Regions from separate parts of the Pantoea sp. USHLN298 genome, predicted to be linked through region 2. Evidence: predicted binding sites of a transcription regulator. Region 2 holds the regulator's gene; each other region holds the start of a gene.
The links. The regulator PurR, encoded in region 2, represses purine synthesis genes. The targets are predictions, from matches to a motif close to CANGCAAACGTTTGCNTG.
Positions count from the first base shown of each region.

Region 1: a site for PurR is predicted at 7,839-7,856, ahead of WFK59_RS07830 (NCS2 family permease). Genes of this name have one in related genera too.
Region 3: a site for PurR is predicted at 5,683-5,700, ahead of guaD (guanine deaminase). Genes of this name have one in related genera too.

Region 1 covers NZ_JBBCRO010000002.1:654,108-664,514, reverse strand. The annotation lists gene WFK59_RS07860 (ATP-binding protein) at 1-2,500, opposite strand, end outside; gene WFK59_RS07855 (sugar ABC transporter ATP-binding protein) at 2,648-4,162, shown strand; gene WFK59_RS07850 (ABC transporter permease subunit) at 4,173-5,153, shown strand; gene WFK59_RS07845 (ABC transporter substrate-binding protein) at 5,252-6,190, shown strand; gene WFK59_RS07840 (D-lyxose/D-mannose isomerase) at 6,234-6,917, shown strand; gene WFK59_RS07835 (response regulator) at 6,942-7,685, opposite strand; gene WFK59_RS07830 (NCS2 family permease) at 8,120-9,418, shown strand; gene WFK59_RS07825 (PAS domain-containing protein) at 10,227-10,407, opposite strand, start outside.
Region 2 covers NZ_JBBCRO010000001.1:924,420-934,826, reverse strand. The annotation lists gene WFK59_RS04490 (FUSC family protein) at 1-74, shown strand, start outside; gene WFK59_RS04485 (hypothetical protein) at 75-542, opposite strand; gene sodC (superoxide dismutase [Cu-Zn] SodC) at 673-1,191, opposite strand; gene WFK59_RS04475 (aldo/keto reductase) at 1,276-2,172, opposite strand; gene WFK59_RS04470 (DUF1289 domain-containing protein) at 2,241-2,480, opposite strand; gene WFK59_RS04465 (TetR/AcrR family transcriptional regulator) at 2,658-3,254, shown strand; gene WFK59_RS04460 (alkene reductase) at 3,305-4,402, shown strand; gene gloA (lactoylglutathione lyase) at 4,523-4,930, shown strand; gene rnt (ribonuclease T) at 5,050-5,715, shown strand; gene WFK59_RS04445 (Grx4 family monothiol glutaredoxin) at 5,771-6,106, opposite strand; gene WFK59_RS04440 (C40 family peptidase) at 6,470-7,255, shown strand; gene cydH (cytochrome bd-I oxidase subunit CydH) at 7,314-7,403, opposite strand; gene purR (HTH-type transcriptional repressor PurR) at 7,685-8,710, shown strand; gene punR (DNA-binding transcriptional activator PunR) at 8,707-9,612, opposite strand; gene punC (purine nucleoside transporter PunC) at 9,719-10,407, shown strand, end outside.
Region 3 covers NZ_JBBCRO010000002.1:198,739-209,145, forward strand. The annotation lists gene xdhC (xanthine dehydrogenase accessory protein XdhC) at 1-384, opposite strand, end outside; gene xdhB (xanthine dehydrogenase molybdopterin binding subunit) at 371-2,737, opposite strand; gene xdhA (xanthine dehydrogenase small subunit) at 2,727-4,169, opposite strand; gene guaD (guanine deaminase) at 4,166-5,494, opposite strand; gene ydfG (bifunctional NADP-dependent 3-hydroxy acid dehydrogenase/3-hydroxypropionate dehydrogenase YdfG) at 5,905-6,651, shown strand; gene WFK59_RS05600 (YnfA family protein) at 6,680-7,006, opposite strand; gene WFK59_RS05605 (DUF1283 family protein) at 7,140-7,463, shown strand; gene WFK59_RS05610 (DUF1161 domain-containing protein) at 7,509-7,805, shown strand; gene WFK59_RS05615 (MDR family MFS transporter) at 7,839-9,305, opposite strand; gene WFK59_RS05620 (ABC transporter permease) at 9,698-10,407, shown strand, end outside.

The sequences.
Region 1 (10,407 bases), on a different contig from region 2:
AGGGCTTCGCCAGCCGTTCGCACAGCGGTAACGTGACCGGCTGGTGACGCAAATCCTGACCACTGATGAGCAGCGTCGCCAGCTGCGGCCAGTTCTGCTGCGCCTGGCGGATCACTTCCGCACCGTTAATCTCGCCGGGCAGCATCAGATCGCTAATCAGCAGATCGATATCGGGCGTCTGACGCAGCAGCGCCAGCGCCTGTTCACCGTCGCCGCACTCCAGCGTCAGATAACCCAACTGATGCAGATGCTCACACAGCGTCTGGCGCACCGCCGGTTCATCATCCAGCACCAGCACCAGCCGATCGTTGGCCGCGTCGGGCGGCGTCGGCTGGGCCGGCGGGAGCGGGGCGGTGGCCGCCATCTCAGGGGCGCGCGGCAACAGCAGCCGCACCGTGGTCCCCTGGCCCGGCGCGGTTTCCAGTTCAATCTGACCACCGGACTGACGCACGAAGCCATAGACCATCGACAACCCCAGCCCGCTGCCGCTGCCGGTGGCTTTGGTGGTAAAGAACGGCTCAAAAACCTGCTCGCGCACCGCTGCCGACATGCCGCAACCGTGGTCAATCACCTCAATTGTGACCCGGTCACGTTTTTCATCCTGCTCCAGCCGCCGCTGATTCCAGATACGGATGCGGATTTCGCCGCTCTGCTGCTGCATGGCATCCCGGGCGTTGACCACCAGATTCATTAAGGCGTTTTCCAGCTGGCTGGCATCGATCCAGGCGGGCCAGCCGGGACGCTGCGCATCAATCACCAGTTGCTGACCGGGCAGCAGCGAGTGCTGCAACAGCCCCTGCAGATTATCCACCAGCGTCACCACCGACACCGCGCGCGGAAACAGCGCCTGTTTACGTGAGAAGGCGAGTAAGCGCTGGGTCAGCTGGGCGGCGCGATCGGCCGCCTGGCGCGCCCGCTCAATCCGGCTGGCGAGCGGGCCGGGCGTCAGCTGGCCTTCGGTCAGCGCCAGGCTGCCGATGATCACCGCCAGCAGATTGTTGAAGTCATGTGCCAGCCCGCCGGTCAGCTGACCGACCGCTTTCATCTTCTGGCTATGCTGCAGCGCCTCCTCCAGCGTTTTACGCGAGGTCCGGTCCAGCACGGTATTGACCATGCCGCGCCGGGGAATCGGGCTGAAGCGCAGCTCCAGCGTGCGGCCATCGGCCAGCCGGATCTCCTGCGGTTCACCGGGATCGTGCAGATCCACCGCCAGCGGCGCCAGTAGCTGCTGCCAGTGAACGCCGCGATGCAGTTCACGCGACGGGATACCGAGCAGCTCGGCATACTGCGCATTCCACACCACCAGCTGACCGTCGTTATCAAACAGCGCAAAGCCGTCGCGCATCGCCAGAAAGGTTGATTCGAGCTGATTGCTCTTCTCTTTCAGCAGCCGCGAGGTATGGGCCAGTGAGGCGGTGTTACGGGCGAAGACGTTAAATGCCCGTGCCAGCTCGCCCAGCTCATCCCGCCGCTGCAGCCCCGGCACGCTGACGTCCTGTTCACCCTGCGCCAGCCGGGTCATCGCCCCGGCTATCGCCGTCAGGCTTGAACCGAGATTGCGATAGATATAGATACCGGCGTAACCGGTGATCGCCAGCGCCAGCAGCGCAAACAGCGCAATAAACCCGATGATTGAGTCCAGCTCGCGGTGGGTCGCCAGGGTCCGCGCCTCGCTCTGTAGCGCCACCTGCTGCACCGAGGCACTGATATCCTCATTCAGCATCGCTACCAGCGCTTTGATGCGATAGGTGGCATAGGCAATCGCCAGATCGCTCTGTTCCAGCGCATCGGCCAGCGGCAGCAATCGCTGCTGGGTCGCCAGCAGGCGCTGCACTTTTACGCTGGTCACGCCCTGCAACGGCACCGCACGCCACTGCGTCATCACCTGCTGTAACTGGTCGATCACCGCCACGGGCGACGGGGTACGGATGGCGATCCCGATCAGCCGCTCGGTCTGCTGACGCAGCGCGGCGTCCGGCTGGCTCTGCCGTTGACGTTGCACCAGCTGGTCAATATGGCTGAGCAATAGCTGCGCCTGCCACAGGTCGCTGAGCATGTTGTTGCGTTGCAGGTGACGCTGATGGCCGGTCAGCAATAACTGGTTGATGGTCTGCTCCAGCATCAGGCTACGGGCGCGGATGCGGGCAATACGTTCCGGCTGGCGCGCCGCCAGTGGCGCACTGGCCAGCAGCGTTAGCGAGTGCTGCAGCGCCTGCTGATTCTGTTTCAGACGTTGTGATTCACTCTGGTACTCCAGCGCCCCGACCACCTGCGACAACCGCACCGCCGCCGTCGCCACATTGGCGGTATCGCGCGCCAGCGCCAGGCTGCCGTTCATGTCCGCCAGCGTCTGCGCCTGCGCCTGTTCCTGAATCGCGCCAGCATGACGAAAGCCGAAGATCGCCACCACGCTCACCATCAGCGTGACCAGCACCACCAGCAGATTGAACAGCAACAGGCGGCCTCGCGCCCCGGCCTGCCACGGATAACTGCGCTGCATCCCACGACCTCATCCTCACTGCAACGATGGGCCGAGTATAGGAGCGTGCAGCCGGGCGTTTATGACAAATATGAACGGGCGCTGACATTTTCCGTTTATCTGGCGTTGGTTAACTGGCGGCTCTTGATAATCAGCAGGAGCCGGCCGATGACAGCCACACCGATACTGGAAATGCGGGAAATCACCCGGCGCTTCGGCAGTTTTTATGCCCTGAAAGGGGTCGATCTCACCGTTTATCCCGGCGAAGTTCACGCCCTGATGGGGGAGAACGGTGCCGGTAAAAGTACGCTGATGAAGATTCTGGCCGGTGCCTATACCGCCAGCAGTGGGGAAATTTTAATTGAGGGTAAACCCTGGGCGCTGAAGGGGCCCAAAGAGGCGCTGGCCGCCGGGATTACCCTGATCTACCAGGAGATCAATCTGGCACCCAATCTGACGGTGGCGGAGAACATCTTTCTCGGCAGCGAAATCGCGCCCGGCGGACTGGTAAAGCGGCGGCAGATGGCGGAGCAGGCGCAGCGGGTGATCGACCGGCTGGGCGCGCAGTTCAGCGCCTGGGATTTGGTCAGCCGACTGAGCATTGCCGAGCAGCAGCAAGTTGAAATCGCCCGTGCGCTGCAGCGTAACAGCCGCATTCTGGTGATGGACGAGCCAACCGCGGCGCTCTCCAACCGCGAGACCGAACAGCTGTTTGCGCTGATTAAACGGCTGCGCAGCGAAGGGATGGCGATTATCTATATCAGTCACCGGATGGCCGAAGTTTATGAGCTTTCCGATCGGGTCAGCGTGCTGCGCGACGGCCAGTATGTCGGCAGCCTGACCCGCGACCAGCTCAACGCCAGCGAACTGGTGCGGATGATGGTGGGTCGCCCGCTCAGTGACCTGTTCAACAAAGACCGCACCATACCGCTGGGCGATATCCGGCTGGCGGTCAATCACCTTACCGACGGCGGCAAAGTGCATCCCAGCAGTCTGGCGGTGCGGGCCGGTGAAATTGTGGCGCTGGCCGGACTGGTCGGCGCAGGGCGCAGCGAACTGGCGCAGCTGATTTTTGGCGTACATCCACCGAAAGATGGCGAGATCTGGATCGATGGCGAAAAGGTACGGATTCGTTCACCGCGCGAGGCGATTGCGCAGGGGATCGGTTTTCTGACCGAGAACCGCAAGGAGCAGGGACTGTTTCTGGAGATGGCGGCACAGGAGAACATCGTGATGGCTACGCTGGAACGCGACGCCAGCTATGGGATGCTCGACCGTCGCAAAGGGCAGTCGATTGCCACCGAGGCGATCGCCTCACTCAATATCCGGGTGCCCCATGCCCAGGTACGGGCTGGCGGTCTCTCCGGCGGCAATCAGCAGAAGTTGCTGATCTCGCGCTGGGTGGCCATTGGTCCGCGCATTCTGATCCTCGACGAGCCAACGCGCGGGGTGGATGTCGGCGCGAAGAGCGAAATCTATCGCATGATGCAGCAGATGGCGCGGCAGGGCGTGGCGATTTTAATGATCTCCAGCGAACTGCCGGAGGTGGTCGGGATGAGCGACCGCGTTTACGTGATGCACGAAGGCACCATTGTGGGTGAGCTGGAAGGCAGCAACATCAGTCAGGAAAACATTATGACGCTGGCAACCGGTGCGCACAGCGCGTCACCGCTCGAGGTATAAGGATACCAACATGACACAACTGGCCCGGACCAAAGCCCCGACGCTGAAACGCGCGCTGATGGGCGATCTGCTGCAAACCGTCGGTATCCTGCCGATTCTGATCCTGATCGTGGCAGTGTTTGGCTTTGTCACGCCGAACTTCTTCACCGAAGCGAACCTGCTGAACATTACCCGCCAGGCCTCCATCAATATCGTGCTGGCGGCGGGCATGACCTTTGTCATCCTGACCGGCGGCATCGATCTGTCGGTCGGCTCGATGCTGGGCACCACCGCCGTGGTGGCGCTGGTGGCCTCGCTCGATCCGATGCTGGCCTCAATGACCATTCCGATGGCGCTGGGGGCCGGACTGGTGATGGGGCTGTTCAACGGCGTGCTGGTGGCATGGGCCGGTTTGCCGCCGTTTATCGTCACGCTCGGCACCTATACCGCGCTGCGCGGGGCGGCCTATCTGCTGGCGGACGGCACCACGGTGATCAACTCCGATATCAACTTTGAATGGATCGGCAATGGCTATCTCGGGCCGGTGCCGTGGCTGATTGTGATCGCTTTCGCCGTCATCGCTATCTGCTGGTTTATCCTGCGCCGCACCACGCTGGGGGTACATATTTATGCCGTCGGCGGCAACATGCAGGCGGCCCGCCTGACCGGCATCAAGGTCGGTATGGTGCTGATTTTTGTCTACGGCATGAGCGGCCTGCTGTCGGGGCTGGGCGGGCTGATGAGCGCCTCGCGACTCTACAGCGCCAACGGTAACCTCGGCGTCGGCTATGAGCTGGATGCGATCGCCGCGGTGATCCTCGGCGGCACCAGTTTCGTTGGCGGCATCGGCACCATTACCGGCACGCTGATTGGCGCGCTGATTATCGCCACCCTGAATAACGGCATGACGCTGATGGGCGTTTCCTATTTCTGGCAGCTGGTGATCAAAGGTGCGGTGATCATTATTGCGGTGCTGATCGACAAATATCGCACCCGCCATCACGTGAGTTAAGGCTGGAAGGGCGGAGACGCAGCCGCGCAGCCGCGCAGCCGCCACCATAAAAAACGCCATTTAGTCGTTGGCACTTTGATAACCGCAGGAGAAGGTCTATGCGTTTTAATCCGATTGTAACCGGACTGCTGGCGGCGACGCTGTTCAGTACCGGCATGGCTCAGGCAAAAGAACTCAAATCTATCGGCGTGACGGTCGGCGATCTGGCTAACCCATTTTTCGTGCAGATCACCAAGGGTGCGGAGATGAAAGCGCGGGAACTGGCGGGGGATAAGGTCAACGTGACGCTGGTCTCCAGCGGCTACGATCTCGGTCAGCAGGTCGGCCAGATTGATAACTTTATCGCGGCGAAAGTTGACATGATTATCCTTAATGCCGCCGACTCCAAAGGCATCGCCCCGGCGGTGAAGCGGGCGCGGGACGCTGGCATCGTGGTGGTGGCGGTTGACGTGGCGGCCGATGGTGCCAACGCCACCATTACCTCCGATAACACCGAAGCCGGGGTGATGGCCTGTAAATATATTTCTGACCGTCTGAAAGCCAAAGGCAACGTGGTGATCATCAACGGGCCGCCGGTCTCTGCGGTTCAGAACCGCGTTGAAGGCTGTATGACCGAACTGAAGCGCCATCCGGAGATCAAGCTGCTCTCTTACAACCAGAACGCCAAAGGCAGTCGCGAAGGCGGGCTGGAAGTGATGACCGGCCTGCTATCGGCTAATCCGAAGATCGATGCGGTATTCGCCATCAACGATCCGACGGCGATCGGTGCCGATCTGGCGGCGAAACAGGCGCAGCGTAACGAATTCTTTATTGTCGGCGTCGATGGATCGCCGGACGGTGAAGAGGCGCTGAAGCGGAAGAACTCACTGTTCGTCGCCACCCCGGCGCAGGACCCGCAGGTGATGGCCGCCAAAGCGGTGGAGATCGGCTATGACATTCTGCAGGGCAAACCGGCACCCGATAAGCCGGTGCTGATTCCGGTGAAGCTGATCGATCGTAACAACATCGGCAGCTATCAGGGCTGGACGGTGAAATAAGCCACAGGCGGCACCGCCGGGTGCCGCCTGCAGGAGGACGCTCATGCAACGTTCAGAAGTGAACCGCGCGCTGCAACAGACCCGCGAGTTTTTCATCCGCCAGGATGTGCATCTGCCACCGTGGGCGGATTACGATCTGCGCCAGTGGCAGCTTCAGGATCGTCAGCAGGCGCAGGAAATTCTGGCGCTGCGGCTGGGTTGGGACGTCACCAGCTTTGGCGCGGCTGACTTTCTGCAGACCGGCCTGACGCTGTTTACCCTGCGTAACGGATCGCCAGGCGGACAGCCGTGGCACAAACCCTATGCCGAAAAGGTGATGCACGTGCGCGAAGGCCAGCGCACGCCGATGCACTATCACCCGCAGAAAATGGAAGACATTATCAACCGCGGCGGCGGCAATCTGATTATCGAATTACATAATCGCGATGGCGACGGGCTGGCGCATTCGCCCGTGCAGGTGTCGCTCGACGGCATACGCCAGTCGCACGCCGCCGGTTCGCAGATACGGCTCTCGCCGGGCGAAAGCGTGACGCTGGAAACGGGCATCTGGCACAGTTTCTGGGGCGAAAGCGGCTTCGGTGATGTGCTGGTGGGCGAGGTATCGATGCCGAATGATGACGAAAACGACAATGTATTTCTGACGCCGCTGGCGCGCTTCAATCCACTGCAGGAGGATGAGTCGCCGCGCTGGCTGCTGTGCAACGATTATGCGCACTGGCTGCCCTGAGCAGGGCAGGCGTGGCGCGGTCACTCAGGCGATCTGGCTGGTACGCGTTACGGCATCGGGTTTGACCACATCGGCCGAAAAAACATAGCCAAGGCCACGAATGGTGCGGATCAGGCTGGGCTGGTGCGGGTTAGTTTCAATTTTACGCCGCAGCCGCATGATCAGTACGTCGATGGTGCGATCAAAGACGTCGAGCGTTTCGCTGTGGGTCAGCTCCAGCAGCTGATCGCGGGTCAGCACCTTGCGGGCATGACGCACCAGCGCCCGCAGCAGGCTATATTCACCCTGGGTGAGCGGTATCAGTTCGCGTTGCGGGTTAAACAGCTGAGCGCGGGCATCGTCAAGTTGCCAGCCGTTAAAGCGCCAGCCCGCCTGGTCCTCGGCTGCAGGCAGCAGACGACCACCGCGACGCAGCGCAGCCCGGGCGCGCGCCACCACCACTCTCGGGTTAAAGGGTTTGGCGATATAATCATCCGCGCCCATCTCCAGCCCGACCACCATCTCCGCTTCCGATCCCATCCCGGTCAGCATGATCACCAGCACGTCGGGCCGCTGGCGCTGTAACTGCTGTAACACCAGCAGGCCATTGGTATCCGGCAGCATCATATCCAGCATCACCAGCCCGATCTCCGGGTGATCCTGAAGCATCGCCAAGGCCTCTTTGCCCTGATGACAGCTGTAAACACTGAACACATGTTCACTTAGCGCGTCCTGCAACACGTCGCAGACGGCAAGATCATCATCCACCACCAAAATTGCTGGCTTCATTGCGCGGCCTCAATGTTACGAAAGAGTTAATTCTGGAGTGTACACAGGCTAATGACGGTTGCTGTTTCAGCCTGCTGAAACGTGACCAGCTTCGCCTGGCAGAGTGCGGAATCGTGCGCTGGCGCAGAGTTTTTCTGACCCCCGATGTCGCCGCAGGAAAACGATTGCGCAGAATCAGTGCATTGCACCATAATCGCGCCTTGTTTTGGTTCGGAATTGTCTTAGCCGTGTATTGACCCGCCAGGTAATCGATTGCGTCGGCTTATGGCATGGCAATTGCTTAGGGCAGTGGGCCCAGACACGTTTTTTTACCCCATTCAGGCTCGCGAGTATGCAGCAGCCCGTTTCGCTGTTCCGGGAACAGAATAATCAGCATGCAAACCCCTTTGGCAAGCGAGAACGCACATTCGTGACGTCTCCTGTATCGAGAGATGATGATGTTAGAAAAATTATTCAAACTCAAAGCACACAACACCACGGTTCGCACCGAGATTATCGCCGGGATCACCACCTTCCTGGCGATGGCCTACATCCTGTTTGTTAACCCGAGCATTCTGGGCGCCACCGGCATGGACAAAGGGGCGGTATTTGTTGCCACCTGTCTGGCGGCGGCCATTGGCTGCGTGCTGATGGGGCTGATTGCGAACTACCCGATTGCGCTGGCACCGGGCATGGGGCTGAACGCCTTCTTTACCTACACGGTGGTGCTGCACATGGGCTACACCTGGCAGGTGGCGCTGGGCGCGGTCTTCCTGTCGGCGGTGATCTTCTTTGCGCTGTCGATCTTCAAAATCCGCGAATGGATTATTGCCAGCATTCCGCTGCCGCTGCGTGCCGGGATTGGTGCCGGTATCGGGCTGTTTCTGGCGCTGATTGCGCTGGAAGGGGCGGGGATTGTGGTCGATAACCCGGCGACGCTGGTGGGGATTGGCGATCTGACCAAGCCGGGGCCGCTGCTGGCGATGCTGGGCTTTATCGTGATTGTGGTGCTGGAAGCGCGTCGCGTCACCGGCGCAGTGCTGATCGGCATTTTGCTGGTGACCTTTATTTCAATGGGCATTGGACTGTCACCGTTTGCCGGCGTGTTCTCCGCACCGCCGTCGATCGCCCCGACCTTTATGCAGCTGGACATTGCCGGTGCCTTTAACGTTGGCCTGGTGAGCGTGATTTTTGCCTTCCTGTTTGTTGATGTGTTCGACAACACCGGGACGCTGCTGGGCGTGACCAAACGTGCCGGTCTGGCGGATGAGCAGGGCAACGTGCCGAAAATGGGCCGGGCGCTGATCGCTGACAGCGCGGCCGCGTTATTTGGTTCGCTGCTGGGTACCTCGACCACCACCAGTTACGTGGAATCTGCGGCGGGCGTCAGCGCCGGCGGCCGTACCGGTCTGACGGCGATTGTGGTGGCGGTACTGTTCCTGCTGGCGCTGTTCTTCTCGCCGCTGGCCTCCAGCGTGCCGGTCTATGCGACTGCGCCAGCGCTGCTGTTTGTCGCCGTGCTGATGGCATCAGGTCTGGCGGAGATTGACTGGAAAGATATCACCACCGCCGCACCGGTCACCGTGACCGCGCTGGCGATGCCACTGACCTATTCGATCGCCAACGGCATCGCGTTTGGTTTTATTACCTGGACGCTGGTGAAATTGCTGAGTGGCCGTACTAAAGAGGTCAACGCGGCGCTGGTGATTTTGTCGATTCTGTTTGTGATTAAGTTGGGGTGGCTGAGCGCCTGATCGGGGAGGTTTCGCCTGGCGGCGGTTGAAGGAGGTTTCGCTTAGCAGCGGGCTGGGGCTGGTTTCGCATGGCTGCGGGCTGGGGTCAGGTTACGCTAGCGGCGGGCTGACACAGAGTAAGGTTTCGCATGGCAGCGGGCTGGCACTGAGTAAGGTTTCGCCCGCCAGGCGCTGGGGAGTTTCAGTTTGCCGGAGCGGGCGGACGCGTCAAGGGGCGGCCGCCCGCCCCTTAACAATCCCGGCGTCCGGCTGCCTTCGCGCCACGCTGCGCGCGGTGCCTTCGTCACTCACTGCGGCCGACGGACCGTCCGGACTCGCCGTCCCTGGCGAGGCCGTCCTTTCGCCGACGTCCTGTCGGCTCTTCCTGGCCTCCGCTCACTCCTCAGCGCTTCGGACGCCTCTGGCAAACCTCCGCCTGAAGTATCTCTGTTTTTTTAATGGTCCGGTGCTGTCTGGTGGTTTGTGTAGTTATGCCTGGCGGCGTGCTGGGGCTGGATGTTTTCTTTTTTCTGACAACAACGGCTCTGAAAAACCAGCAGCATCGACAGTCATTCTGCTCAGACATACAGCGGCGAAGAACTCACCAGGAAACACAAAAAATAACAGCGAGGGGTAGGGAGGCCGTCTGAAGCGAAGGTACCGCGAAGCGGCGGTGAAGCAGGCCGGAGCCCGGGGTCAAGGGGGCGCGGCGACTGGCGGCCCCTTGTCGGTCGCCGGCAGCGGCGAAGCTGAAACTGCCACAGCCGGCCGGCGAACGAAACCTTCTCCCAGCCCGTTCGCGCAGCGAACAAATCAGGTAAGCCACCTTTCAGTTAATCAGGACATGTCCTTTACTGAGGAAAAATGGCGGAATGTAGTTGTCCCAGCCTCTCAGGAAGCAGTACTGCTGCAGTGCGGCATTATTGATTACGCCGCTTTTGTTGTAGCAGCGTGTCAATCGGTTGCGAAGGGCCGACGGGCTGATGCCAAGAATCTCCGGCATGCTGTGC
Region 2 (10,407 bases):
CGAGTGAACTGGCCGGTATTCTCTGGCGGCTGCGCTGTTCGCTGGCTCAGCTGAAACAGGCGGTGCCGGGCTGATTACTGGCAATATTGCTGCTGCTGCCGGGTGAAATCATCCTGCAATTGCTGCAGCGTTTTATGGCCTTCAAAGCGGGTTTTATCAACCTCGGTCATCGGCTCGATGACCAGCGCCTTTTCATCCGGCGAGAAGATAAACCGCCGGCTCAGTTCGGTGCCGGTAAAACTTTTGCCGACAATGCCGCCGCAGACCATGGTCATGGTGCGTCGATAAATGGTGGTGTCAGTAAAATTGGTTTCGGTAGCGCTGCGATAGACCTGATCGCAACCCTGCGCTTCCAGCTTGCGCACCGTATTACGGCTCAGCCATTCACGTCCTTTAGCAATCTTTTCGCAGGTGCTGCGCATCGGGTTGGTATCAATGGTGCGCTGCAGCTCCCGCCCGGTTTCCGTCACCAACTGCGTATCGTTGGGTTTATCGCATCCCACCAGCAGCAAGCACAGCAGTAATGCGCCCTTGAATTTCATATACCTGCTCCTTCACCCATCACGCTTTCTTACCTGAATCAATATCATAGGGGGGAAATGTGCAGGATGGTACAACAATTCATAAACAGGCTGGAAGAAAAACAGGCGGCACCGATGGCCGCCCTGAAAATCAGATTACGCCGCAGGCAAAGCGTGCCCCGCCACCGCCCAGCGGTTGCGGATGATCGGCATGGTTATCGCCGCCCACATGCACCATCAGCGCTTTACCCTTAATTTCACTCAGCGATTTGAGACGTGGCGCGAGCACCGGATAGCTGGCGTTGCCTTTCTCATCCACATAGACGGCTGGCAGATCGCCTGAGTGCCCTTCCGCGTAAGGCCCCAGATGTTTCCCGCTGTTAGCCGGATCAAGATGGCCGCCTGCCGCACCGGCCGCTACTACCTTGCCCTGCGACTCGCCCGGTTCACAGCTGCCCTTTGCATGCACATGAAAACCATGAATACCAGGCTGCAGCCCTTTGAGATCGGGCGTGAACTGCAGGCCATACCGGGTCTCTTCAATCGTCACGTTACCGAGCGATTTTCCTATCCCCTCCGCGGTGACCTGATGGATGGTGACCTGTTCACTGGCGGCCTGAGCCGCTCCGCAAGTCATAAGGGCAAATAGCGCAACTGCTTTGAGCTTCATGGTGACTCCTTGTTGGTACCAGGGTATGGCATAAGCCTGGTACCGGTTGCGCTATTCTGCCGAAGATTGACGCAGTTTTACGCTTCAGGGCACATCGAAGCCTAACGCAGCCTTGCGGATGCGGAACCATTGCTGACGGTTCAGGGTCAGGTTCACCGCCGCGGCTGCTTCAGTGACGCGCGCCGTTTTGCCTGATCCGATAATCGGCAGCGGCTTGCTCGGCAGCATCATAATCCACGCATACACTACCTGCTCCATGCTGCTGGCACCGGTCTCCTGGCGTATCACCTCCAGCTCGTCACGCAGTGGCTGATAGTGGGGATCGTTAAACAGCCGTCCGCCGCCCAGACAGGACCAGGCCATCGGCCGGAAACGTAACTGCTGACACTGATCGAGCGTGCCGTCCATCAGCAGATTTTGCTGCACCGGCGAGATCTCCAGCTGGTTAGTGACCAGGGAAAATGGCAGACGGGACTGCAGCAGCGCGAATTGCGCTGGCGTGAAGTTAGAGACGCCTGCGTGCAGCACTTTGCCACTCTGGTGCAGCGTCATAAAGGCCTCGGCGACCTCGTCGGCCTCCATCAGCGGATCGGGACGGTGAATCAGCAGCAGATCAAGGCGATCGGTGCCGAAATGGCGCAGCGAATTTTCCGCACTCTGAATGATATGCGCTTTATCCGTATTGTAATGGCCGATCCGATGCTCAGGCCGGGCGCGGGTTGCAATCCCGCATTTGGTGACGATCTGCAGCCGTTCGCGCAGTCCTGGCGCCAGCTTCAGCGCCTCGCCAAATGCCGCTTCACACTGATAGTCACCATAGATATCCGCGTGGTCGACGGTGGTGATGCCAAGGCTCAGGTGATGCTCAATAAATGCCACTCGTTGCTGGGGCGACATCCCCCATTCCATCAGCCGCCAGTAACCCATAATGAGCGGTGAAAAATCCGGACCCTGCGACGCGATGGCTTGCGGTTGTAACATAACGATCTCCCTGTGGCACGATGGCTGGAATAAAGGTGTCAGAGAGTATAACGGAAACCGCCACGTCGTCAGAACAAGCTCGGTTGATGCGGATCAAGCGGCTCCTCTTTCTTCTGTTGCCGCAGCAGTCGCAGGCGGCGCTGGTGACAGAGACGCAGCACCTCACGCTTCTGCGTGTCGCTGAAGCGCATCCAGTTGAACCGCTCTTCGCGGCTGCGTAAACATCCCAGACAGTAGCCGCGGGCATCGCTCTCGCAGATGCCACGACAGGGACTGGGAACCGGGAAAAACTCAAGCTGCTCGGCCACCACGACTCCGGTGTTAAAGATGAAACGGACTATTGAAGAGATCTTAGCCTGTTTGTGCAACAAAGAAGCAATATCTGTTACCCGATTCTTGCTGATCACCGTCACGGAGTGAACACTCTGTGCCAAAAGCGACTCGCCCGATTGCATTAGACCGACTGGTCTACTAATCTCCCTGTCATGAACAAGACGCAACCACGCAATGAAACCCGCGAACATCTGCTCCGTATTGGTGAGCAGCTTTGTCTGCAACGGGGTTTCACCGGAATGGGGCTGAGCGAACTGCTGACCCTGGCGGAAGTGCCGAAAGGCTCTTTCTACTATTACTTCCGTTCCAAAGAGACCTTTGGCGTGGCGCTGCTGGAGCGCTACTTTGCACGCTTCCTGCAGGATGTTGAGCTTCAGCTGAATCAGCCCGATGGCACGCCGCGTGAGCGTCTGCTGAACCATTTTCGGGCTGCTGAGCAGCTGTTTACCCAGCAGGGACACATCGTGGGCTGTCTCGGCGTCAAGGTATCGGCAGAGGTCTGCGATCTCTCTGAACCGATGCGCGACGCGCTGCAACAGGGCGCAGCAAAAATTACCGCGCTCTATGCAGAGACGCTGAGTGCCGCTGCTCAGCAGGAGTCGCTGGCATTGCCGCATCCTCCGGCGCAAATGGCCGAACTGTTGTCGCTGTTGTGGCTCGGTGCGAGCTTACAAAGCAAGATTTCCCGCGAGCCGCAGCCGCTGCGGCTGGCATTACGTACCATCGAACAGTGGCTGAAAATCCACTGATTTTTAAAAAAAGTGTTTGTAGACGACTGGTCTACTAATCAGGAGCTAACATGGCGAGTACCCAGCTGTTTCGTCCGCTGAAAGTCGGCGCAATTACCGTGCCAAACCGCGTTTTTATGGCACCACTGACCCGTCTGCGCAGCATTGAGCCAGGCGATATTCCTACTCCGATGATGGGCGAATATTATCGCCAGCGCGCCAGCGCCGGTTTGATCATTACTGAAGCCACCCAGATCTCTTTCCAGGCGAAAGGCTATGCCGGCGCACCAGGCCTGCATACTCAACCGCAGATTGCGGCGTGGAAAGCGATTAACGAAGGCGTGCATCAGGCGGGCGGACACACGGCGGTACAGCTGTGGCACACCGGCCGTATCTCACATAACAGCGTCCAGCCAGAAGGTAAAGCCCCGGTTGCGCCATCGGCCCTTGCTGCCGGTACCCGCACTTCACTGCGTGCCGCTGACGGCAGCGTCTACCGCGAAGAGACTTCGGTACCTCGTGAGCTGACGGTGGCTGAGATTCAGCAGATCGTCGCCGATTTCGGTCAGGCCGCCGCCAATGCGCGTGAAGCCGATTTCGACCTGCTGGAACTGCACTCCGCACATGGTTACCTGATCCATCAGTTCCTGGCACCTGGCTCTAACCAGCGTACCGACGAATATGGCGGCAGCATCGAGAAGCGTGGCCGTTTTGCGCTGGAAGTGGTTGATGCGGTGATCGCTAACTGGTCAGCTGACCGCATTGGTATCCGCGTATCGCCTATCGGCAGCTTCCAGAATCTGGATAACGGTCCGGATGAGGAAGAAGCAGCGCTGTGGTACATCGGTGAGCTGGCAAAACGCAATATCGCTTACCTGCACCTCTCCGAGCCAGACTGGGCTGGCGGCAAGCCGTACAGCGATGCCTTCCGTGAGAAAGTGCGTAACCTGTTCCCTGGCGCGATCATTGGCGCAGGTGCTTATACCGTTGAGAAAGCGGACGATCTGATCGCCCGCGGCCTGATCGATGCGGTGGCGTTTGGTCGTGATTATATCGCGAACCCGGATCTGGTGGAGCGCCTGCAGCAGGATGCGCCGCTGAACCCGCAACGTCCGGAAAGTTTCTACGGCGGCGGTGCTGAAGGCTATATCGATTACCCGACGCTGTAATCTTCTTACAGGCTGCCATCCGGGAAGATGATGGCAGCCATTATTCACTGGCGATTTTGATCGCTATACTTAGCGCTGGTGTCATCCGGCGATGGCGTTTTGATTATTAAAGAGGATGTTATGCGTTTACTTCATACCATGCTGCGCGTTGGCGATCTGCAACGTTCGATCGATTTCTACACCCGTGTGCTGGGCATGCGCGTGCTGCGTCAGAGCGAAAACACCGAATACAAATATACGCTGGCCTTTGTGGGCTATACCGAAGAGAGCGAAGGTGCAGTCATCGAGCTGACCTACAACTGGGGCGTGGATAAATATGACCTCGGCAATGCTTACGGACACATTGCGCTGGGCGTTGATGATGTGGCTGCGGCCTGCGAACGCATCCGTAACGATGGCGGCAACGTCACGCGTGAAGCGGGTCCGGTGAAAGGCGGCTCGACCATCATTGCCTTTGTTGAAGATCCCGATGGTTACAAAATCGAACTGATCGAAAACAAACACGCCGGTCACGGCCTGGGCAACTAAGCCTGCTCTTCAGCCTGCCCTGCCGGGTGGGCTGATCTTCTCTGCTCCTCTTCATCTGCTGCACCCGGGCCCGTTTTTTGCCATAATGCGCGCTGCCCTTTTTCTGCAATGAGATCCTGATGTCTGAATCGAATTCCCCCCATGCACTCAATCAACGTTTCCGTGGCTTCTATCCGGTGGTCATCGACGTGGAAACCGCCGGTTTCAACGCGCAGACTGACGCGCTGCTGGAGATCGCGGCCACCACGCTGAAAATGGATGAAGAGGGTTGGATCCATCTCGACCAGACGCTGCATTTTCACGTTGAACCTTTTGTCGGCTCGCTGCTGCATCCTGAAGCGCTGGCATTTACCGGCATCGATCCCAGTAACCCGCTGCGCGGCGCAGTGAGTGAATATGAAGCGCTGCACGCCATCTTTAAGATGGTGCGTAAAGGCATTAAGGATACCGGCTGTAATCGCGCCATTATGGTGGCGCACAACGCCACTTTCGATCTCAACTTCATGAATGCCGCCGCCGAACGCGCCAGCCTGAAACGCAATCCGTTTCACCCGTTCGCCACCTTTGATACCGCGGCGCTGAGCGGACTGGTGCTGGGTCAGACGGTGCTGGCGAAAGCCTGTAAAGCGGCAGGAATGGATTTTGACAGTACCCAGGCGCACTCGGCGCTGTACGATACCCAGCAGACCGCTATTTTGTTCTGTGAACTGGTGAATCGCTGGAAGCGACTGGGTGGATGGCCGCTGCCGTTTGCTGAAGGCGAGCCATCAGCGACCGCTGACTGAAGAACCGGCAATGAAAGACAATGAAAAAGGCCGACATCGCGTCGGCCTTTCTGTTTTATTCCGCTTCTTTAAACTTCTCTGCGGTCTCTTTGATCAGCGACTGCAGTTCACCGCGCTGGAACATCTCGACGATGATGTCACATCCGCCGACCAGCTCGCCATCAATCCACAGCTGTGGAAAGGTTGGCCAGTTGGCATATTTCGGCAGCTCTGCACGAATGTCCGGGTTCTGCAGAATATCCACGTAAGCAAAACGCTCACCGCAGGCTGACAGCGCCTGAACCGCCTGCGCAGAGAAACCGCAGCTTGGCAGTTTCGGTGAACCTTTCATGAACAGCAGGATCGGGTTTTCTGCGATCTGGCGCTGAATTTTTTCTACAGTACTCATAATTGCCTTCCTTAATTCGTCACTTCGTGTTTGTTTATTGTAGCGACTTCGCACCAGGACTGAAAACGAGATTTTACCGCTGCCGGATTAAATCGCCATGTTTGTTAAGTCCGCTCATCAGCCCTGATGCCACCCGGTTATTAACGGCCAGTAACATATTAATAATTTGCAATAGTTTTGCCGATATAAGACGCTGAAAATGTTCATTTTCAACGCAATTGCGTGAGGCCGAAAGATTAATAAAAAAAGGCGTTACTGTTTTCAAACGAACTGGACTAGAATGGCATCGGCGCTGATCCTGGATCAGATTATTCCCAACTTTGTCGCGGTGCGTAGTGGCCCTGACAACTTAACTAAAACCGGACTATGCGTTTAATCATTACGCTTTTCATTCTTGCCTTTGCGCAACTGTTCTTTAACATCGCTTCTGCCTCACCGCAGGCGCCGGTGAATGTCAGTTCGCATAAAGCAGAGAAAAAGAGTGCGCGCGAAGATGAGCGCCGCAAGCGTCGCCCGCTGAAAACGGCGGCAAAGAAAACACGCGTCAGTCCGATTCAGAAGCTCAAAGTCAAAAAACAGAAAAAAAGCGAACTCACCGCCAGCCATCTTCCCGCTAAGAAAAGTAAAACCTCCCTTAAAACGGCCAGTAAAAAACGCTACGGCCACCAGCGTTCGCTTAAAACCGTTGACGCCAGCAGCAGTGACACCGGCACCATTAAAATGAGCAAGTCACATCGTCAGCGTTACCAGAAAGCGCGCGAAACGGCGATGACCAAGTTGATGGGTCAGTTAGGCAAACCTTATCAATGGGGTGGCACCTCACCGCATACCGGTTTTGATTGCAGCGGCCTGGTCTGGTACGCCTATAAAGATTTGGTCAAGTTCAAGATCCCGCGCACCGCCAATGAGATGTTCCATCTGCGCGACGCCGCGCCGGTTAAACGTGAGTCACTGGAGAAAGGCGATTTAGTCTTTTTCCGCATCAATGGCCGCGGCACCGCCGATCACGTTGGGGTTTATCTCGGCAACGGCAAATTCATTCAGTCACCGCGTACCGGCAAAGATATTCAGATCAGTGCGCTGGGTGAAGACTACTGGCAGCGCCACTATATTGGTGCGCGTCGGGTCATGACGCCAAAGACCATTCGCTAACGCAGCCGTTGGGCGATCGCCAGACAGCAAAAAGCCGGGCCATGCCCGGCTTTTTCGATCAGTGCAGAATCGCGGTGAAGCTAAAAGCGACAATCATCAGCAGGCAGCCGACGGTAGTCATCAGCGCCAGTTTCAAATCGGTACTCATTTAACTCTCCTTAGTCACAATTTTTGTGGGGTTAAGCCATTTTCCCACAGGACCGGGTAAAAATCTCGTTTTATCCGCCCAGCCTTGTTAGAATCCTGCCTTTGTTGCGCAACGCGCGCAGCCCCGGTTCCGTTTGCTCTCTTTTCAGGCGCTCATTACCCGCCAGTCGCCCTGTTTACCGGTCAGAAAACCTGCATAATTGCGCAGAAAACCCTGAGCAGACGCAAACGTTTAACATTATGCTTATCATTGCGTTAGATAAGCCCTGGAGTCCGATTTTAATGGCAACAATTAAAGATGTGGCAAAACGCGCCGGCGTCTCAACGACCACCGTTTCGCACGTCATCAATAAAACGCGTTTTGTCGCTGAAGAGACGCGCAACGCCGTCTGGCAGGCGATTCAGGAACTGCACTATTCGCCCAGCGCCGTGGCGCGCAGCCTGAAGGTGAATCACACCAAAACGCTGGGCCTGCTGGCGACTTCCAGCGAAGCGCCCTACTTTGCTGAAATTATTGAAGCAGTGGAAAACCACTGTTTCGACAAAGGCTATACTCTGATTCTGGGTAATGCGCACAATGATCTGCAGAAGCAGCGCGCCTATCTCAGCATGATGGCGCAAAAGCGCGTCGATGGGCTGCTGGTGATGTGCTCTGAGTATCCGGACGATCTGCTGAAAATGCTGGAAGAGAACCGTAACATCCCGATGGTGGTAATGGACTGGGGCGAATCCCGCGCCGACTTTACCGACACGGTGCTGGACAATGCGTTTCAGGGCGGTTATCTCGCCGGGCGTTATCTGATTGAGCGTGGCCATCGCGAGATTGGCGCCATCCCCGGCCAGATGGAGCGCAACACCGGTGGCGGACGTCACGCCGGCTTCCTGAAGGCGCTGGAAGAAGCGGGTATTCAGCCGCGTGCCGAGTGGATTGTCCAGGGTGACTTTGAACCTGAATCGGGCTATCAGGCAATGCAGCAGATCCTGTCGCAGAAACAGCGCCCGACCGCGGTGTTCTGTGGTGGCGATATCATGGCGATGGGGGCGATTTGCGCCGCCGATGAGATGGGATTGCGCGTGCCGCAGGACATTTCGGTGATCGGCTATGACAATGTGCGCAACGCGCGCTACTTCGCGCCGGCGCTGACCACCGTTCATCAGCCGAAAGCGCAGCTGGGTGAGAAAGCGCTGGAGATGTTGCTGGATCGCATCACCAGCAAACGTGAGATTTCTCAAACCATCGAAGTGCATCCAACCCTGATTGAACGTCGTTCCGTAGCTGATGGTCCGTTCCGCGACTACCGCCGTTAATCTTCGCTTAACCACTCCTGATTAAGCGTTTGCGCATCACCCAGATAGCTGAGTAACCAGCCGGTCGCCGGTGATGCGCGATCTTCCGCCCAGCTGACACAACAGGGACTCTCCGGAAAAGCCACCGGCAGGGTCAGCTCCACCAGCGCGCCGCTGTCCAGCAACGGCCGGGCCAGATGACCAGGCACCATCGCCACGCACAATCCCGCCAGTACGCAATCCAGCCCGGTCTGCCATTCCGGCACCACCAGCCGACGCTGGTTGTCGAGCGTCCACGTCATCCGGCGTGGCAGCGCGCGCGAAGTATCTTCCAGAACCAGCGACGGCCAGCTGCGCAGGGTATCGTCATCTATCTGGCTCACTTCCGTCAGCGGATGGTGGTTCGCGACTACGCAGCGCCAGTTGAGCGTCCCCATATCGCGAAAGGCAAAGCGGCCGCCGACCGGGATCGCCTGAGTCGCGCCGATAGCAACCTCCACCCGGCCATCCGCCAGCGCATCCCAGACGCCGTTGAACACTTCATAACTGATGTGCAACTCCATGTCAGGAAAGTGCCGGTAAAAATCCTTCACTAATTGTCGGGTACGCTGCGGCTTGACGATACAGTCCACCGCAATACTTAACTGCCCGCGCCAGCCGTTGGCCAGCTGCTGACACTGGCGGCGGGTGGCGAGCATTTTTTTGATGACGCTGCGCCCTTCCCGGACAAAATGCTCTCCCGCAGGGGTTAATACCACCTCACGATGCTGACGTTCAAACAGCGGAACCGCCAGCCAGGTCTCCAGCTGGCGCACCGTGTAGCTGATAGCCGACGGCACCCGATGCAGCTCCTGCGCCGCCGCGCTGAAGCTGCCACCGCGCGCCACGGCATCCACCACTTCTAACGCATATTCTGACCACATATTCTGCCTTCAAATTTTTTAACAGCAATAGGCAAATATTAGCGTTTCACAGCGGCAAACGCACCTTTTACACTCTGCCGCGTTCAACCTGCAAAATGAGAATCAGATGTCACCGTCAAAAGGATTTATGCCTTATCTCGCTCTGCTGAGCATGCTGGGCTTTTTAGCCACCGATATGTACCTGCCCGCGTTTGGCGCGATGCAGCAAACTTTCAATACCTCGCCTGGCCTGATCAGTGCCAGCATGAGCCTGTTCCTGGCCGGTTTTGCCTGCGGTCAGCTGTTCTGGGGTCCGCTCTCCGATCGCATCGGGCGTAAGCCGGTGCTGCTGGCCGGACTGGCGCTGTTCGCCGTCGGCTGTGCCGGTATGCTGTGGGTAGAGGATATTTATCTGATGCTGGCGCTGCGCTTTGTTCAGGCGATTGGCGTCTGTGCGGCCGCTGTCAGCTGGCAGGCGCTGGTGGTCGATCGCTATCCGGCCGCACGTGCTAATAAGGTGTTTGCCACCATCATGCCGCTGGTGGCGCTTTCGCCAGCCCTGGCACCGCTGTTAGGCGCGTGGCTGATTGGTCATTTCCACTGGCGTTCGATCTTCCTGGTGCTGACGCTGATTGCGCTGGCCTTGATCCTCACGACGCTGCGCCTGCCGTCGGGCCGCAAAGCAACGGGCAACCAGGGCGCAAATCCGGGCTTTTTTACCCTGCTTAAATCCCGGGTTTACAGTGGTAACGTGCTGATTTATTCCGCCTGTTCCGCCAGCTTTTTCGCCTGGCTGACCGGCTCACCCTTTATTCT
Region 3 (10,407 bases), on a different contig from region 2:
GGGTAACGTTGCCAGCAAATTAACCAGCGCCTGGCCGACATGTCCGGCGCCGAACAGCAGGATTTCAGGCTGACACTGCAACAGCGGCTCAAACAGCAGCGTGGTTTTGCCGCCGCAGCACTGACCCAGCCGTGCGCCGAGGCTGTACTCCTCGGTATGCGGTGCGCGGGCTCCGCTCTGCAACATAGCGCGCGCCTGGGCAATGCACTGAAATTCAAGCTGGCCGCCGCCAATCGTCAGAAAGTTCTCCTGCAGCGTGACTACCATCTTGCTGCCGCTGTCGCGCGGTACTGAACCGCGCTCACTGAGCACGGTGATCAGCACGCAGCTCTGGCGCTTTTCACGCAGCTGGTGCAGCACGCTTATCCAGTCATGGTAGATCATCACAGGCTCCTGCCAGCTGCAGCACCGCGTTCAGTATCCGTTCCGGCGTGGCGGGCGCGTCCAGCAGCGGAGGATGCGCATAACCGGCCACGCTGGCTACCGCATCCTGTAGCGCGCACCAGGCCGCAATGCCCAGCATAAAGGGCGGCTCGCCGACGGCTTTGGAGTGGAAAACCGTATCCTGCGGATTTTTGCGGTTCTCCACCAGCGTCACCCGCAGATCTGCCGGCACGTCGCTGATGGCCGGAATTTTGTAGCTGGCCGGCCCATCGGTCAGCAACTGCCCCTTCTGGTTCCACACCAGCTCTTCACAGGTCAGCCAGCCGACGCCCTGCACAAAACCGCCTTCGACCTGACCGATATCGATGGCCGGATTCAGTGAGGCCCCCACGTCATGCAGGATGTCAGCGCGCAACAGACGATATTCGCCAGTTAAGGTATCGATCACCACTTCACAGCAGGCCGCGCCGTAAGCGAAGTAGTAAAAGGGCTTACCGCGCCCGGCCAGTCGATCGTAATGAATGCCCGGCACACGATAGTAACCGGTGGCGGATAGCGGCACCTGATTGAACCACGCCAGCTGCGCCACTTCTGCGAAGGTGTAATGTTTTTCCCCGGCGCGCACAATGCCGTTACGGAAACTGACCGCCGATGCTTCACACTGATGCAGCTGACACAGCATCTGCGTCATGCGTTCACGCAGGATCTCCGCCGCATTCTGCGCCGCCTTACCGTTGAGATCGGCCCCGCTGGAGGCCGCCGTCGGCGAGGTGTTCGGCACTTTGCCGGTATCGGTGGCGGTGATCTGAATCTTATCGACCTCAATCTGCAGCACTTCAGCCACGATCTGAATGACTTTGGTGTTGAGCCCCTGACCCATCTCGGTGCCGCCGTGGTTGAGCTGCACCGTGCCGTCGGTGTAGATCAGGATCAGCGCGCCCGCCTGGTTAAGGAAGCTGGAGGTAAACGAGATGCCGAATTTAACCGGCGTCAGCGCCAGACCGCGTTTCAGCAGCGGGCTGCGGGCATTGAACGCCTGAATCTCCGCCCGCCGCGCCTGATAATCACTGCTCCGTTCCAGCTGTTCGGTGATTTCGTCCAGCAGATTATCCTCAACCTGCTGATGATAATGGGTGATATTGCGATCCTGCTTACCGTAGTAATTGCGCTTGCGCAGCGCCAGCGGATCGAGGCCGCGGTGCCGCGCGATGTGATCCATGATCTGCTCAATCGCCACCATGCCCTGCGGACCGCCAAAACCCCGATAGGCAGTATTTGAGGCTGTATTTGTGCGGCAGCGATAGCCGGTTATCAGCGCATCGCCGAGGTAATAGGCGTTGTCGGCGTGGAACATCGCCCGATCGACGATCGATCCACTGAGATCGAGTGAATAACCGCAGTTACCCGCCAGCTCAATCTTCACCCCACATAACAGCCCGTCATCCTCAACACCGACCTCGTAACGGACAAAAAACGGATGCCGTTTGCCGGTGATGCGCATGTCGTCGCGGCGGGAAAGCCGCATCTTCGCCGCCCGGCCAGTCTGGCGCGCCACGATGGCGCAGAGACAGGCCACGCCCGCCGCCTGGGTCTCCTTGCCGCCAAATCCGCCGCCCATCCGCCGCATATCAATTGTGACCTGATTCAGGCTGATGCCCATCACTTCCGCCACCAGCTTCTGCACTTCAGTGGGATTCTGAGTCGAGGAAAAGACCTGCAGCTGCTGATCTTCGCCGGGAATGACCATTGCCGTCTGGGTTTCCAGATAGAAGTGTTCCTGACCGCCAATATGAAAGGAACCGCTGATGCGATGCGGGGCGCGTGCCAGCGCGGCATCAACGTCACCGCGCCGATGAACGTGCGGCTCCTGCACAAAGCTGCCCTGCGCCAGCGCCTGTTCAACATCCAGCAGCGGTTCAAGCACCTCATATTCAATCACGGCAGCGGCAGCGCCCAGCCGGGCAGCGTCCGGGGAATCGGCCGCCACCGCAATCACAATCTGACCCATATATTCGACTTTGTCGTGCGCCAGCAGCGGATCGCCCGGCTCCAGCGGACCAACATCATTGATGCCGGGCACATCCTGCCAGGTCAGCACGCTGACTACGCCGGGAATGGCGTAGCACGGCTCAACATCAATCCGGGTTATGCGCGCATGAGCGTGTTCACTCAGCCGCGGACAGAGGTGCAGCATACCGGGCAGCTCAGGCTTGTCGTCAATAAACCGCGCCTCGCCGGAGACATGCATCTCCGCGCTTTCATGTTTATTGCTGCGGCCAACACCGCTCTGGATGCCGGCGGTATGCTGCGCTTTGCGCACCTCTTCACTCAGTTCAGGACGGTTATGAGACATAGCGGGCCACCTCGATACAGGTTAATTCGCCGTTGTAGCGATGGTAGTAGCGCCGCAACAGATTACGCGCCACCTGCAGGCGGTAGTCAGCGCTGGCGCGGAAATCGGAGAGCGGCTGGAAATCTTCCGCCAGCGCGGCGGCCGCGCGTGACACCGTCACGGCGTTAAAGGGTTGATCCAGCAAGGCCTGTTCGCAGTGCGTCGCCCGTTTCGGCGTCGCGGCCATGCCGCCAAAAGCGATGCGCGCCGCGCGTACCTGACCCTGCTCAATCTCCAGGTTAAAGGCCGCAAACACCGCTGAAATATCATCATCCAGCCGCTTAGAGACTTTCCAGGCCACAAAGTCAGGTGACACCGTCACTTTATCGATACGTATCGCCCGGATAAACTCGCCCGGCAACAGTCTGGTCTGCCGGTAACCGGTGAAAAACTGGTCCAGCGGCAGTAACCGTTGCTGCTCGCCCTGCTGCAGCAGCAGAGTGGCGTTCAGCGCCAGCAGCATCGGTGAGGCATCACCAATCGGCGAGGCGTTGGCGATATTGCCGCCCAGCGTACCCTGCAGCCGGATCTGTAACGACGCGAAACGTTGCAGCATTTCGCTGATGCCCGGAATCCGGTCGGTCAGAAATTCGGCAACCTGCTGCAGAGAGGCGCTGGCACCGAGCAGATAGTGATCGTCAAATTCACTGCACACTTTCAGCGCCGCAACCTGCTCCAGCGCGATCAGCACCGGTATGCGCTGATGCTGCTGGGTGATGGTGAGGCTCAGATCGGTGCCACCGGCAATCAGCCGCGCCTCAGGATGTTCCAGATAGATCTGCGCCAGCTGGGCCGGGGTTTTAGGCAGATAACAGTGCCGCCCGTCGCCGCTGAGCTGCTGCATCTCCTGATTCGCCAGTGCCGTCAGCCGTTGCGCCACGCTGGCCGCATGGTGATCGAACGGGTCGCTGACCGGCTGTGAACAGAGCTGCTGCGCGGCCGCCATGATTGGCCGGTAACCGGTACAGCGACAGAGATTGCCCGCCAGCGCACTCTCCGCCTGATGGCGATCCCAGCCGCTGACCGATTTTTGCAGACTGAACAGCGACATCACAAAGCCGGGCGTGCAGAAGCCGCATTGCGAGCCGTGGCAATCCACCATCGCCTGCTGCGCCGGATGCAGAGCACCGCCGTGACGCAGATCCTCGACGGTGATCAGCTGCTTGCCCTGTAGCGTGGAGACCAGCGTCAGGCAGCTATTGACCGTTTCATACTGCATCGCGCCATTGACCGCTTTACCGAGCGTGACGCTACAGGCACCGCAGTCACCTGAGGCACAGCCCTCTTTGGTACCGGTGCGGCGCAGATGGCCGCGCAGATAGTTAAGTATCGTCAGATTCGGATCTAACGCCTCTTCGGTAACTAATTGATTATTTAACAGGAACTGGATCATGCCGCTTGCTCTCCCGCGTCGCGCTGCCATACCGGACGCCCGTTGACCCAGGTCTGGGCGATATTGCGGTCATCGCCGAGCGTCATCAGAACAAACAGTTTTTCCCAGATATCTTTGCTGTTGCCGATACGCAAAGTCTGTAAGGCGGAAACGGCCGGATCGAGCACCACAAAATCCGCCTCTTTACCCGGATTGAAATTGCCAATGGCGTGATCGAGATCCAGCGCCCGCGCGCCGCCCAGCGTGGCGTGATAAAAGGCTTCGGCGGCGCTCAGCTTATACTGCTGCAACTGGCCCACTTTGTAGGCTTCGCCCAGCGTTTGCAGCATGCTGAAGGTGGTGCCGGCGCCCACATCGGTGCCAATACCGACTTTAACGCCCTGCTGCCAGCTGCGTTTAAGGTTAAACAGCCCGCTGCCAAGAAACAGGTTTGAGGTCGGGCAGAAAGCGATGGTGGAATCGGTGTCGTGCAGGCATTGCCATTCGCCGTCGTCGAGATGGACGCAGTGAGCAAACACGCTGCGACGCCCGGTGAGCTGATAGTGATGGTAGACATCAAGGTAGCCGGCGCGCTCCGGGAACAGCTGCTTCACCCAGGCGACCTCCTGCGGATTTTCGCTCAGATGAGTATGCAGCCAGGTATCCGGGAACTCCTGCCGCAGTTGCTGCACTTTTTCCAGCAGCTGTGGCGAGGAGGTCGGGGCGAAACGCGGCGTCAGCGCGTAGCTCAGTCGTCCGCGCTGGTGCCAGCGCTCAATCAGCGCGCGGGTCTGCTGATAACTCTGTTCCGGAGTTTCGGTCAGATTGTCAGGCGCGTTACGATCCATCATCACTTTGCCGGCAATCAGCCGCATGTTCAGCGCTTCCGCCGCGCTGAACAGCGCCTCAACCGACTGGGGATGCACGGTGCCAAACACCAGCGCGCTGGTGGTGCCATTCGACAGCAGCTGATGCAGGAAAAAGGCCGACATCCGGGCCGCGTGGTCCGGACAGTGATACTGCGCCTCCACCGGAAACGTATAGTGGTTGAGCCACTCCAGCAGCTGTTCGCCGAACGCGCCGATCATTTCGGTCTGCGGATAGTGAATGTGGGTATCGACGAAGCCCGGTACGATCAGCTTGCCGCGCAGGTCAATGACCGGCTGACCCGCCAGTGCGGCGCTGCACGCCTCCCACGGCGCTAACCCCACCACGCGTCCGTCGCGCAGCCGCAACACGCCATCCTCCAGATAGCGCGCGGCAGAGAGCAGCCCGTCGGGCTGGTCCACCACCGAGGTGAAGTCAAAAAAACTGGCGCGTATCGCCGTATCTGTCGCTGGTGACATGACTTTTCCTTTCTGAAAGCACTGCGGCCTTCTTTTCATTATGCAGATGATTGCCTTAATACCCTGTTGCAACTGCCGTGCCAGATCGCAATCACCGCTTTTACTTTTACTATCAAAGAGTTAAATAAAATCGCGCTTGTTGCGCAACTGATGCAGGACAATAGGGCCCCGCAACCGATTGCTTTGCAATCGCAATCGGTTGCCTGGCAAGCTCGTCACGAATCGGGCGGGTTTAAGCGGCTGAATGCGCGCCTGCGCTGCCCCGTTTGTGTGCATTGCGCCCCAAAACAGCGCAGCTGGCGGGCCGGTAAAATGCCTTTACAACCCGATCGGTTTTTCGGCGGGCGCAAGCGGAAATGAAATGCTATGGTGAAGCCATCGACTCTGAAAATGGCATAAGGAACAGTGAGATGATTATTTTTGTCACCGGCGCAACCGCCGGTTTTGGTGAAAGCATCACCCGTCGCTTTATCGCAAATGGTCACAAAGTGATTGCCAGCGGACGGCGTGCCGAGCGGCTGAAAGCGCTGAAAGATGAGCTGGGCGAGCATCTCTATACCGTGCAGCTTGATGTGCGGAACCGCGCGGCAATTGAAGAGGCGGTGAATCAGCTGCCTGCCGACTGGCGTGACATCGACGTGCTGGTGAATAACGCCGGTCTGGCGCTGGGGATTGAGCCCGCGCACCGCGCCAACGTCGAAGACTGGGAAAACATGATCGACACCAACACCAAAGGGCTGGTCTATATGACGCGCGCCCTGCTACCGCAGATGGTGGAGCGTAACGTTGGACATGTGATCAATATCGGTTCAATCGCCGGTAGCTGGCCTTATGCCGGTGGCAACGTCTATGGCGCGACCAAAGCCTTTGTGCGTCAGTTCAGCCTGAATCTGCGTACCGATCTGCACGGCACGGCGCTGCGCGTCACCGACATCGAGCCGGGACTGGTCGGCGGCACCGAGTTCTCTAACGTGCGCTTCAAGGGCGACGATGATAAAGCGGGCCAGGTCTATGAAGGCGCCACCGCTTTAACGCCGGAAGATGTCACCGAAGCGGTCTACTGGGTCGCCACGCTGCCTAAGCATGTCAACATCAATACCCTTGAGATGATGCCCGTCAGCCAGACGCTGGCCGGTCTCAAGGTGCACAAGCCGTAACCCTCAGGGCCAGCCGCACCGGCTGGCCCTATCCGCGTCCCCAGCCCAGCACGATAATCAGCATACCGATAAAGGCGACGATCGCCCCGCTCCAGTCCCAGGCGCTGAGTTTCACCCCATCGACCACCCGTAACCACAGCAGTGCAGTCAGCACGTAAACCCCGCCATAGGCGGCATACACCCGTCCGCTGGCCGCAGGATGCAGCGTCAACAGCCAGACAAACAGCGCCAGGCTGGCGGCGGCGGGCAGCAGCAGCCAGACGGAGCCGCCCTTTTTCAGCCACAGCCACGGCAGGAAGCAGCCGATGATTTCCGCCAGCGCGGTGATAAAAAACAGCACGGCGGTTTTAATCAGCACCCCGACCTCTCATAAACGTAAACAAACCACTCACGGCTGGTGAGCAAAGAAACGGCGATGATATACTAACGCTACCCGCGGCAACAGCCGTTCCCATTGGTGATGTCTGCGTTAACTGAAGGAAAGCGCAATGAAAAAATTTATCCCGGTCCTGTTGGTGAGCCTGCTGTCAGCGGCAGCATTCAATGCCAGCGCTACCACCAATCGCCTGATCATTGAAGATGGCAGCAGCGCCGCCAGTAATGAAGCGGCGCGTCAGGATAAAGAGCAGTGGAATGACACGCGGATGCTGCGTAACAAAGTGAACAGCCGCGTCGAGAAGGAATTTGATAAGACCGATCGTGCTTTTGATACCCGCGATAAGTGTGAGCAGAGCCTGAATCTCAACGCCTACTGGGAGCCGAATACCCTGCGTTGTCTGGATCGCCGCTCCGGCCGACCGATTGCACCCTGATTTTCAGCTATAGTAATGACGGACAACTAACATAAGGAATACGTGATGAAGCTACAGAGGGTTTTGTTAACCGCGACGTTGTTTGCGCTGCCGGTACTGGCACAGGCATCCTGTGAATCGGTAAAAACCGAGATCAGCCAGAAAATTATTCAGAACGGTGTGCCCGAATCGGGTTTTAGTCTCGACATCGTCGCCAACGATCAGGTTGATCAGGCTGGCGGTCAGGTGGTGGGACATTGTGAGAACGACACACAAAAGATTGTTTACAAGCGCATGGGGCGTGACGATGACGCCAGCGTGCCAGACAGTGCCGGCAGTTCACAGGACGCGCCCGCACAGTAAATTGCCAGGGCGACGACCTGTCGCCCTGCTCCGCTATTCTGCATGTTCCGGCCGCTGACGCGGCATCATCCACGCCACGCCCAGCGCAAACAGCGCTATCACCAGTGCCACCACAAACACCCAATGCAGTGAGCTCGCAATCGCCTGCACCATCTGCTGTAGCGTCTCCGGGGCCAGCTGACGCCGACTCTCATCCGCCATAATCTGCTGCACCGGGTCCTGCGCCTGCGGCAGTCGCCACTGCAGATTGAGGTTCAGCACCGCGCCCATGATGGCGGTGCCAATCGCCGAACCCATCATCCGGCTGAACATAATCGAGGCGGTACAGATGCCGCGAATCTGGTAATCCGCCTGATTCTGTACCGATACCAGAAAGGTGGTGCTGGTCATGCCCATACCGGTACCGATGACAAACGCGGTAAAGCCCGCCTGATACAACGAACTGTCAGGCTGCAACAGCAGCAGTAATCCACTGCCGGTAATCAGCAACAGCGCGCCCAGTTGTGCGGTGAAACGGTATGAGGTGCGCAGCATCAGACGGCCGCTCAGGGTACTGGCCAGCGGCCAGCCAATCGACATCATCGCCAGCGCACTGCCCGCCTGCAGTGGCGAACCGCCGCCGATCCCCTGAATCCAGGTCGGCAGAAAAGCGCTGATCCCCATCATGGCGGCCCCGATGATCAGGTTGCCGGCGTTACCGGCAATAATCAGCCGGCTGCGCCAGATAATCAGTGGGAACAACGGTGCGTCAGCCTGCTGCTCGTGGCGCTTGAGCCGCCAGCCAGCAAACAGCGAAAACAGCAGGAACGGGATCAGCCAGTAGCCCAGCTGTTCAGCCTGCAGTAGCGCAACCAGCAGTGCGCTGACGCACAGCATCAGCCAGCCACTGCCCGCCAGGTTCAGCGGCTGCGCCTGCGCCTCCTGTTGATGCGCCGGTAACCAGCGCGCCAGCATCAGCATACTGATCAGCCCTATTGGCAGATTGACCCAGAAAATCACCGACCAGCTAAAGTGCTGTACCAGCCAGGCGCCGGTCAGCGGACCGACGATGGCGGCCACGCCCCAGACGCTGGAGAGCCAGCCCTGCACGCTGGCGCGCTCACGCGGTGAGTAGATGTCCGCCACGATAGTTGAGCTGAGCGGCATGATGGCACCGGCTCCCAGTCCCTGAAAAGCGCGGAACAGAATCAGCCAGGTCATGGTATGGGCAAAGCCACACAACACCGAGCCGATCAGGAACAGCGTGGTGCCGATAAAAAACATCCGCTTACGGCCATAGATATCCGCCAGTCGTCCGTAGAGCGGGACGCTGACCGCCTGCGTCAGCAGATAGATGGAGAATACCCAGCCAAACTGCGAAAAGCCGCCCAGTTCAGCAATAATGGTCGGCATCGCGGTGGCAACAATGGTGACCTCAATCGCCGCCATAAACATGGCCAGCATACAGGCGATTAAAATCCAGTGGCGGTGCCCGGTCTGAATCTGTGCGCTTTCAGTCATAGAGATCCTTTTTTAAGCTGCAACACTAGCGCAGATTGAGTGAATGCAGTTTCCCGTCAGTGCGCATCACGGGCGCAATGTGTGACGTTGTCACCAAAAGTCGATGAAAAATTTTCATTGATGTGTTAGCCCAATCACCACGCGGCCTTAACACTATTTTAACCTGTTTTTCACCGACTGCTTTAGGGCGTTAAAGCTAGCGCGGCTCGCTTAGGGCTGCTATAGCATTAAAGCCTGTTTTTCAGCGTTCAGTTAAAAATCGTCGATAAACAGTCATTTGATGTGCATTTTATCGCAGTTTCGGTATTGGAAGCGGCGGCGGGTTTTGCTGCTTCTGTCGGGCTGCTAGTGATGGGTATAACAATTGAGATCGTAATCAGGGAGAGTCCCTTATGCAAAATGCTTCACTGGCCCGCCGCGCTGGTCTGGCACTGCTGGCTGTGGCCGCGGTGATTGGCGCGCTAATCTGGGGCCTTGGCTGGGACCAGTTAGTCGCCAGAAAAGTTGATCTGCTCTATCTCGGCCAGCAACACCTGTTTTTAGTCTTCTGGTCAATGCTGTTTGCTCTGCTGGTCGGTATTCCCAGCGGCATCATTCTCAGTCGCCCTTTCGCCCGTCGCTGGGCCGAATATGTGATGCAGATTTTTAACGTCGGTAATACGCTGCCGCCGCTGGCGGTGCTGGCATTAGCGATGGTGATTATCGGCATCGGCGACCGTCCAGCGCTGATTGCGCTGTTTCTCGCCTCTCTGCTACCTATCGTACGTAACACTTTCTCCGGCCTGAGTGCGGTCCCTTCTTCACTGATCGAAGCCGCCAACGGCATTGGTATGACCAAAATGCAGCGTTTGCGCCAGGTCGAACTGCCTGATGCGCTGCCGGTTATCCTCGCGGGCGTGCGTATTGCCACCGCCATCAATGTGGGTACCGCGCCGCTGGCGTTTCTGATTGGTGCCAGCAGCTTCGGCGAACTGATTTTTCCCGGCATCTACCTCAACGACTTCCCGACGCTGATCCTGGGTGCGGCGGCGACTGCGCTGGTGGCGCTGGTGCTGGATATGCTGCTGGCCGCGCTCGGCCGCTTTCTCAGTCCGCACGCTGC